Regions from separate parts of the Abyssicoccus albus genome, predicted to be linked through region 2. Evidence: predicted binding sites of a transcription regulator. Region 2 holds the regulator's gene; each other region holds the start of a gene.
What was found. Region 2 encodes Rex, which represses fermentation and respiration genes when NADH is low (regulators of the CRP and FNR family bind a similar motif). Its sites were predicted from a motif close to TTGTGAAATATTTCACAA; they were not measured.
Positions count from the first base shown of each region.

Region 1: the regulator Rex is predicted to act here: its motif matches at 2,063-2,080, upstream of EDD62_RS09310 (cytochrome c oxidase subunit 2A).
Region 3: the regulator Rex is predicted to act here: its motif matches at 2,159-2,176, upstream of EDD62_RS00100 (YwiC-like family protein).

Region 1 is NZ_RKRK01000002.1:654,572-657,867, forward strand. It holds gene EDD62_RS03125 (dynamin family protein) at 1-2,006, opposite strand, end outside; gene EDD62_RS09310 (cytochrome c oxidase subunit 2A) at 2,145-2,318, shown strand; gene EDD62_RS03135 (cytochrome c oxidase subunit II) at 2,331-2,807, shown strand; gene EDD62_RS03140 (b(o/a)3-type cytochrome-c oxidase subunit 1) at 2,807-3,296, shown strand, end outside.
Region 2 is NZ_RKRK01000004.1:117,866-121,161, forward strand. It holds gene EDD62_RS07665 (VOC family protein) at 1-187, shown strand, start outside; gene tatC (twin-arginine translocase subunit TatC) at 362-1,129, opposite strand; gene tatA (twin-arginine translocase TatA/TatE family subunit) at 1,190-1,396, opposite strand; gene EDD62_RS07680 (redox-sensing transcriptional repressor Rex) at 1,478-2,107, opposite strand; gene EDD62_RS07685 (ABC-F family ATP-binding cassette domain-containing protein) at 2,264-3,296, shown strand, end outside.
Region 3 is NZ_RKRK01000002.1:9,886-13,181, forward strand. It holds gene EDD62_RS00090 (ring-cleaving dioxygenase) at 1-522, shown strand, start outside; gene EDD62_RS00095 (sulfite exporter TauE/SafE family protein) at 558-1,316, shown strand; gene EDD62_RS00100 (YwiC-like family protein) at 1,437-2,138, opposite strand; gene EDD62_RS00105 (dicarboxylate/amino acid:cation symporter) at 2,315-3,296, shown strand, end outside.

The DNA of each region.
Region 1 (3,296 bases), on a different contig from region 2:
TTAGATATATATACTATAGAGGCAGTTGTCGGATGTGCACTTGATGCTAACAAATTTTTATTGACTAAAGCGTTAAGTAATGTACTTTTACCCGCACTAAAAGCTCCAAATACCGATAAATTCATTTTATTATTTTTAAGGCAAATTACCTTCCTTTTTAATGCACTTTGAAATGATTGGATCGGTTCAAGTTCTTTATTTAAAATAATATCTAAAAGTGATTCATTGAGTTGATGTAATTTAGTTTGATTAACTAAGTCATCCTGACCTTCTGTATTATTTTCATGTTTTAAGGAATCCGATTGAGTGTCATTATATTTTTCAAAATCTACTTCACTAGCATCTAAGAAAGTATAATTTGTTAATTCATTTAAACGATCATCCATGTGAATATAGAAATGCTCATATGATTTATTTTCAATCGATTGCTTCAACTCTTTCATCATTTTTAATTGTTTTGCATTGTCCTTGGCTTCTTGTAGTTGCTTAATTAATGTTTTATATCTGTTTATTCTTTCATCTTCTTCATTTTTTATATCGTATAATTTTTGATTGTCATTTTTATTACTCATTTCATTATTATTAAATTTATTTGAATCTAATTGTCGATATAACGCTTTTAATTGAACTGATAAACGTTTTTTTATTGATGTCTTAACTTGTTTTATAAATTGATCATTAAAATTTTTGACATAAACATTTTGAATGTTAGGTGTTGTGACCTCAGTTGCTTCCAACAATGATGTACTGATAGATAAGTCTAGGTCTGATAAGTTAAGTTGTTGTAAAGATTGATTTACAGGCATAATGATTAACTTATTAATCTCTCTGTTAATATAATCCGTGATATCTTTGACCATTTGCTCCCTAATTTTTAGAAGCTTTTCTTTTTTATTAAATATCCCTTTAACTCGATATGATGAGTCAAAAGTCATTAAATAGTCCTCTAACATACTTCTTAATTGTTGAGAGAGTATGTAACTATTATCTACATATTCAATCAATTTTTCTTGCAAATAATCGATGAATGATTGTTCATTTGATTGTGCTAATAGTTCTAGGTTATTAGTATATCTATTGTTTAATTGTTCCTTCAACTCATCGATTTGATCTAATGACATATTAGAATGGACCTGTGAGAAAATCGGTTTTATTTTATTTACATAACTATTTATTTCATGTTGTAAATAATCTAATTGTTCTTTGAATACATTATCTTTCAATCGACTTGCGTATAGATCGTCAAATTGATTTTGATTACTCCAGTAATTGATTTGATCTACAAGTTTACTCATTTGATTATATTTTGAGTCATATATTGATACTGGAACAATATTTTCAACATTTATTTCATGCTGCTCAAGTGTAGTATAAATTGTATTCATAAATAAATCGATCGATTCATCTTTATTATGTTTATCTATTTGGCTAATAACTAATAAGATTGGGATATTTAGTTTATTCAATTCTTTCATCATATTTAAATTAACATTTGATAGCACATGATTATAATCTGCAACGACTATCACTACATCACTTGCCAATAAATATTTTTTTGTATGATGATCGTGAATCGCGTTAATGGAATCTATTCCTGGAGTATCTTGTATTGTAATTTTATGATTAAGCTTTCCTTTGTTTGAAAAATATTCAACACGATGAAAACTATAATTTTGACGATTAAATAGTTGAACTTCTTCTATCGAACTTAATTCAGTATACGTATTGTCAGTTAAAAAAACTCTTGGTGGATTCAAATCGTCTTGCATATGAATCTGTACAGTCTGACTCGTTGTTGGCACAGGTGAAGATGGTAACAATTCATCTTCTAAAAGGAAATTAATTAAAGATGATTTCCCACTTGAAAACTGTCCCATGAAAGATACAGTTAAGTTTTTATTGAACTCTTTTTCTAAAGCGATATTTAATTGTGACACGAGTGTCTCATTTTCTGATTTTTCGATTTCAACCTTTAGTTGATATAACTCTCTTAATCGGTTAGACATAAAGTTTCTCCCTAGATTATTATTTTTTTCACAAATTTAATTAAAAGCGTTATTAAGTGTGACTTTTATCACATAAATAAAATTCCATTTACTTTATTATAATAAATGAATAAATGATTAGAAAGGGAGGAATATAAAATGACGGTTGAAAAAGAGTTATCTTACCGTAATAGTGATGTTGAACCTCATTTCGAAGAAAATATTCAACATCATGCTGATTTGAAAGGTACATTTATTTCTGTATTAATGTTAGGTGCCATATTCATCATTTTATGGGTTATTATTTTTATACTATTTTTATCAAGAATGTAGGAGGTTTTCATTATGCATAAGCTAGAGAAAATTTGGCTTGGTTTAGGAATGTTTAGTTTAGTGTTTTTCTTAATTATTATTGGAATTGGAGCATTTCACTCAGGTCATCAACCTGCTGCAAGTGGTCGGGAATATATTGATCCTGAACTTGTAGATAAAGACGCTCGATTTAAAGAACCTGGTCTAAAAAAAGTAGAAGGTAAAGATTATGACTATGAATTGTATATTGTAGCTCAAGCGTTTTTATATTCACCTCAAGAAGTTGAAATACCTAAAGGCGCTAAAGTTAAAATTTCTGGAACAACGAAAGATGTAGTTCATGGATTTGGTGTTGCTGGAACAAATATCAATATGATGTTAGAACCAGGTCATATTTCTACATATACAACAACTTTTGACCAACCCGGTGAATATTTAACGGTTTGTAATGAATATTGTGGTACAGGTCATACAGATATGAGCACGATGATTAAGGTGGTGGAAAAATAATGAGTTTACGAAATTTAGGTCCAGATCAAACTAGGAAATTAAATAGACAAGATTCCAAATTAGTTTTAGCTCATATGTATTTCGCAATGTTTAATCTACTTTTAGGTGGTGTGGCTGCTTTATTGCAAGTACTCGTTCGATCAGGCACACTTGAGTTACCTGCAGGTATTGGTTATTATCAATTACTTACAATACATGGTGTAACACTTGCTCTAGTTTTTACAACATTTTTCATTATGGGATTCCAAATCGCTGCAGTATCAAGAGTGTGTGGAGATCTAACGAGCACACAAAGATTACTTAGTTGGATTGGTTTCTATACGATGATTATCGGAACTGTAGCTGCTGCAATTATGATTTTATTAAATGAAGCAACAGTATTATATACTTTCTACGCTCCACTTAAAGCGCATTTCATTTACTATGTAGGTTTAGCACTAGTTATTGTTGGAAGTTGGATTAGTGCAGCAGGTCAGATCATGCGCTATG
Region 2 (3,296 bases):
AATGTTAGATATCAGTACGGAATATAGTGGTCTAAAATATTTTGAAATACGATTCATCGACAAAGAGGACTTCCAGTCATTCAAGCAGTTTATGGAGGTCAGTCATTATCAATTGATTCAAGAAGATCAATCTACTTTAATACAACTTATACCTCAATTAAAGTGTAAAGTACTCTACAAAAAATAATTAATTTCGATACTATTAATATTAAAATCTAATAAACAGATTAATATAATATAGAACAACCGACCCATCATCCTTATACGAAGTGGAGTCGGTTGTTTTTTAATATGTTGATTAATAAAACGAGTGTCATTATGATTATAAATGATTATTCCATAATCATCTAACTTATTATATCTATTTATCAAGCTCATCTAGAAGTGCTTGTTCTTCTGCTTTTAACCTTTTCTTATATCCAATTCTTGCAATCAAAATACTAATCTCATACAACACAATGAGTGGTAACGTGACTAATACATGTGTCATAATATCAGGTGGTGCAATAAATGATGCGACGACAAATAAAATGAAATATGCATACTTACGATATTTTCTAAGCATCATCGGCGTCACAATACCAAGCCTTGTCAAAAACAATAATACAATTGGAAATTGAAAAATAAGTCCAAATGGAATGGTCATTTGGAAAAGAAATGAAAAATATTCATTAATCCCAATTGTTGTCTCGATGCCCATATCAGCACTTAATAACGTCGTAAATCTAATGACCAATGGAACAACAACATAAAAACCAAATAAAATACCAAGAATCAATAATAGTATCGCAAATGGTATATAACTCAGTGTTGCCTTTTGCTCTTTTTCGTGGAGTCCAGGTGATACAAATGCCCATGTTTGATACATGATCAGTGGTGAGACGATAATGAATGCAATTACAATCGATACAGATAAATAAATACGTAGAGGATCAATCACTTTAAACGCATGTAAATTAAAATGCTCTGCAATTTCAATATGTTGTAAGTATTCAATAATTGGTTTCGCAAAAAATAAACTTACCATCAATGCAATCACAAACACAACCAGTACTAATATTACACGATTCCTAAGTTCTTGAATATGTTCAGACAATTCTCTTTGTTCATCAATATCGTATTGCTTCATCTCCTCACTCCTTTCACACAAAAAATGCGACCCAGTAGGTCACATTATTAAAATTATAAATTATTTGTCTTCACTTGATTTAGTTTTAGCATTATCTTTATCCTCATCGTCATCATCTGCAAGTCCTTTAGTAGCATCTTTGAACTCTTTCAACGTACTTCCCATCGCTTTACCAAATTCAGGTAATTTTTTAGGCCCAAATAATATTAAAGCAAGCACAGCAATAATTATCAGACCTGTTTGACTTACAATGCCTAAAGTTAGCATGTTATAACACTCCCTTAAAAAATTAGTTTAAAAATATTCTCTCACGAGTTATTTAAATAATATTTATATTGATATTTATAATTACAATTCATGATTCATTCGATATATCAATGACTGCAATTCAACACTCAAGTCTATATTTTGCACGTATATTCCTTCCCGTGTTGTAATTCTAGTCGGTGTAAAATTAAGTATACCTTTAATTCCAGCGTTTGTCACGTTGTCTACAACATTTTGCGCATCCTCTTTAGGGACTGTTAAAATAGCGATATCGACGTGATGTTCCTTTATAAATAACGTCATATCTGAAGCGTCATATAGGGGAACCGACAGTTTTTCTCTTAATATACTATTATTTGTATCAAAGGCTGCAATAATTTCCATTGATTCATCTAGCTGCTTAAATTTATATTGAAGAAGAGCCTTCCCTAAATTACCAACACCAATTAATATCACTTTTCGCTTACCGCTCGGGGTTAACATCTTTTCAAAGAAATATAATAACTTGTCAACTTCATAGCCATATCCTTTTTTACCAAATGTACCGAAATATGACAAATCCTTTCTAATTGTGGCCGCATCAATTCCTAATTGTTCACTAATCACTTTAGATGAAACTCTATTTTGACCTGACTCTTTAAGATGAGTAACCAGACGATAGTATATTGGTAGCCGTTCAATCGTTGCTTGAGGAATACTTCTATGATCCATCTTTATCTCCTCCTATGTGATTGTATTCACAGTGTAATTTATTATATCATACATATACATATGTCTGATATGTAATATATCAAAATTTATGAATTAAGTTTGACATTTTCAACACGTCATTATTGTTGTATGATTATAAAGAATGGAAGTGAAATGATGATATTACTACACGGTAATCAATTAACTAAATCTTATGCAACAGATCCGATATTCAAAGATATATCGATAGAAATACAACATAATGATCGAATTGCATTAATTGGTAAAAATGGTGCAGGCAAATCAACATTAATGAAGATATTAGCGCAAATTGAGTCTTATGATTCTGGAGATTTGAGCATAAAAAAACAGTGTAAAATAGGCTATTTGAGTCAGACCTTTGATTATACAGAAAATGAGACAGTCCGCCAATCTATGAAGTCTGTTTTTAAAGATACTCTAGAAATTAAAGATCAATTAGATGAATTAACGTATACGATATCCGTTGATCCAACAGAGGAAAACTTGAAACAATTCGAATCGGTGCAATCAAAATTTGAATCACTAGATGGATATTCAATAGACCATAAAATCGAATCAATCATCACCGGCCTCGGGTTTAATAAATCTGACCTTGATCAAAAAATAGCGAGTTTCAGTGGTGGACAAAAAACAAGATTATCCTTAGCTAAACTATTATTGACTTCACCTGATATTCTTATGTTAGACGAGCCTACAAACCACCTTGATATGGATACCGTTGATTGGTTAGAGCAATATCTCATCAGATATGAAGGGGCTTTATTAATTATAAGTCATGATCGTTATTTCTTAGATAAAATTGTAAATAAAACATATCATATGACATTTAATCGTCTTGATAAATATCACGGTAATTATAGTACGTATTTAAAAGAGAAGCAATTGCGTCTTGAAGATGCTAAAGAAGCCTACATTACACAACAAAAAGAAATCAAAAAGCTAGAAACTTTTGTTCAGAAAAATATTGCTAGAGCATCTACTTCAAATATGGCCAAATCTAGGCGAAAACAATTAGAAAAGATGGATCGTTTAGATAATCCGATGATAGAAGCAACTGAAATGAATTTAAGCTTCGATATTCATAAGCAAAGTGGGAAAGATGTCTTCACATTAAAAGGATTGACAGTCGGGTATGATAAACCATTGAAAGAAAATATAAATCTATCGA
Region 3 (3,296 bases), on a different contig from region 2:
CCTATTGAACAACAAATGGCGATTGTAGGTTTAGGACCAGTCGTATTAAATGTAAGTCAAGTTGATCATATGGAGGAAATTTTGAAACAAGTATATGAAATGAATCTAATTCAAAAAGAAGATCATATGTCATTATTTGAAATGGGTGAAGGTGGTAATGGTGCACGAGTTATCATTCAAAAGAATGAAGATGAATTAGGTGCTATCAATGGATATGGCACTGTGCACCATGTAGCATTTAGAGTAGATAATACTGAACAACTTTATGAATGGATAAATAGATATAATGAAGTAGGATTACCAAATTCAGGTTATGTCGATCGTTTTTACTTTAAATCGTTATACGCAAGAATACCGAATGGCATTTTATTTGAAATTGCTACTGATGGTCCGGGTTTTATGGAAGATGAACCATATGAAACGTTAGGGGAGACATTATCATTGCCACCAAAATTAGAACCGAATAGACAACTCATTGAATCAGAAGTGCGACATATTGACACAATATATAAAAAGAAATAAAGTTAGAGTATTAATGAATTTTTGGAGTGTATTGTATGGATATGTTGGCTTATTTTTTAATATTTTTTATTGGAATTTTTGTAGGTTTTATTAATATTGTATCTGCAGGTGGTTCATTGATTGCACTACCTGCTTTGATCTTTTTTGGTTTGCCATCTCAAACAGCGAATGGGACAAATCGTGTCGCAATTTTTTTCCAAAACTTATCAGCAATTTATGAATTCAATCGACATGGCTTATTAAGATGGAAACTTTCAATTTTAGTTGCCATTCCTACGACCATTGGATCAATCGTTGGGGCTAAATTTGCAGTAGATTTACCAGACGAAATTTTCAACAGAATACTAGCTATTGTAATGATTTTAGTATTATTCGTCATATTTATTAAACCTCAAAAATTCATTAACCAAGAAAGAGAACATTTAACTAAATTGATGTATGTCACTCTATGTATAGTCTTTTTCTTTATTGGAATTTATGGTGGTGTTATTCAAGCGGCAGTAGGATTCTTATTTATCATAGCATTTAGAATATTTATGCCAACGTTAAGTTATGCTGAAATTCAAAGCTTGAAAACTTTGATTATTACAATATACTTGTTAATTTCAACAGTGATTTTTGTAATAGAAGGACATGTTCATCTAGGCTATGTTGTCGCACTTGGCTTAGGTAATGTGATTGGAGCTTATTATGGCGGTAAATTCACCGCAACAGTTGAAGAGAAATATTTAAATATTGTGATGGCTGTTATTGTTATTGGGCTTGCGATTAAGTTATTAATTGATTCATTATAATGAATCTATGAAAATAAATAAGACTTCAGTTTGTGATGAGTACTTACAAACTGAGGTCTTATTTGGTTAAACTTATGCATTTTTAAAATATTCAATATGATTCAATACAACTAGTGAGGATTAGATTAAAGCGATGATGATTACGAACCAGCATACATTTACAATTTCAATAATACCGATTTTCTTCATCGGTAGACCTTGCCCATAAAAGACAATTGATCTAATTAATGAAGGTAGAAAAGCTAATAGATATAGAGGGTGTATAAAAATTACAGCAATTAATGCGATGGAATGATATACCCAACTGTAAAGTTTATACTGAGGGTTATTCTTTTCTCGAATCATTGTTTTAACAAAAAAGACTGTACCTATAAAGAACAGCATTGTTAAAATAAAAACTTCGAAATGAAGTGCTTGATTTCCGATCCAACCACTCATTAAGCCACCAATTGCAAAGTTGGTTATACCCGCTATATCGTTCCATATTAGTCGGTCTTTTTTAGATATTGAAAAATATAGGTTCATGATGATAAATGGAATCATCGATAAATAGAAATAGATTAACTGAGGATAATTTACAATAATGATGCATGTAATGACTGTTGTAACAATACATAACAACAAACCAGACTTTAAGTAAGGAATACGTTTCTTTCTTTTTTTAAAGTAAAAAAGGATATGATCGAAAGTCATAAATGATAAAGTCCAGGTGATAACAAATAAAAGATGGTACCAATTCACGTTTGAAAATATAATGCCAAGTATTATTGGTGCAAATATCATTGCCCACACACCATGTTGACTTTGCTTTTTGAATTTCATAATCATTCACCTCATCTATATTGTAAAGTAATTCACAAGTTTAATGGTGTCAAAAAGATGACAATTAAATATATCTATTTCAAAACATAGAAAACGCTTTCGAAGTAATATTTTAAATTATTGAATTATATGATAAATTAAGGGTACACAATTTATGAATGACGGGGTATAACATAATGAAGTTAATCGTTAAATTATTATCAGGTATTATTATAGGGGTTTTGATTGGACTTATTGATATTGAATGGCTTACACGAGCAATGGTTACATTTAAAGGGATTTTCGGGCAATTTATTAACTATTTAATTCCTCTCATTATCTTATTCTTTATTGGTGCAGGGATTACATCTGTTGGAAAAGATGGCGGGAAGTTGTTAGGCATGACTGTTGGTGTTGCATATACTTCTACAATTATTGCAGGATTATTTGCAATGATTGTTGCATATACACTAATGCCTATCATTGCTAAAGGAGGAAAGGTACCTAGCGAAGCAGAGGCGATTGAACCGTTTTTTAATTTTGAGTTTGATCCATTAATGGGCGTTCTAACAGCATTAATTACAGCATTCTTATTTGGTATTTATGCAATTAAGACTGAGTCTAATATGATTGTAACGTTGTTTAAAGAAGGTAGTAAGATTACAGAAGTCGTTATTGAATATATTTTAATTCCATTCTTACCAATTTACATCGCTGGTATTTTTGCAGAAATGACAGCGCAAGGTACTGTAATGTCGGTTATGAAAGTATTTGGTTTCGTCTTAATTGCTGCTATTATAATGCATTGGATTTGGTTAACAGTGTTGTATTTTACAGCAGGATTTTTGCGTAAAGAAAACCCATTAAATCTTGTGAAAAATATGTTGCCAGCATACTTTACAGCATTAGGTACAATGAGTAGTGCAGCGACAATTCCAGTAACTTTAACTCAAGCAAAAAGTAATGGTGTCAGTGAAGGAGTTGCGAACTTTTCAATACCATTGCTTGCAACAATCCATTTATCAGGGTCAACGATTACACTTGTAAGTTGTACTACTGCAGCAATGCTTGTTTTGCCACAATTGGATTTAGTTAGTATTCCAACAATGATTGGCTTCATATTAATGCTTGGGATTATCATGATCGCAGCACCAGGTGTACCTGGTGGATCAGTTATGG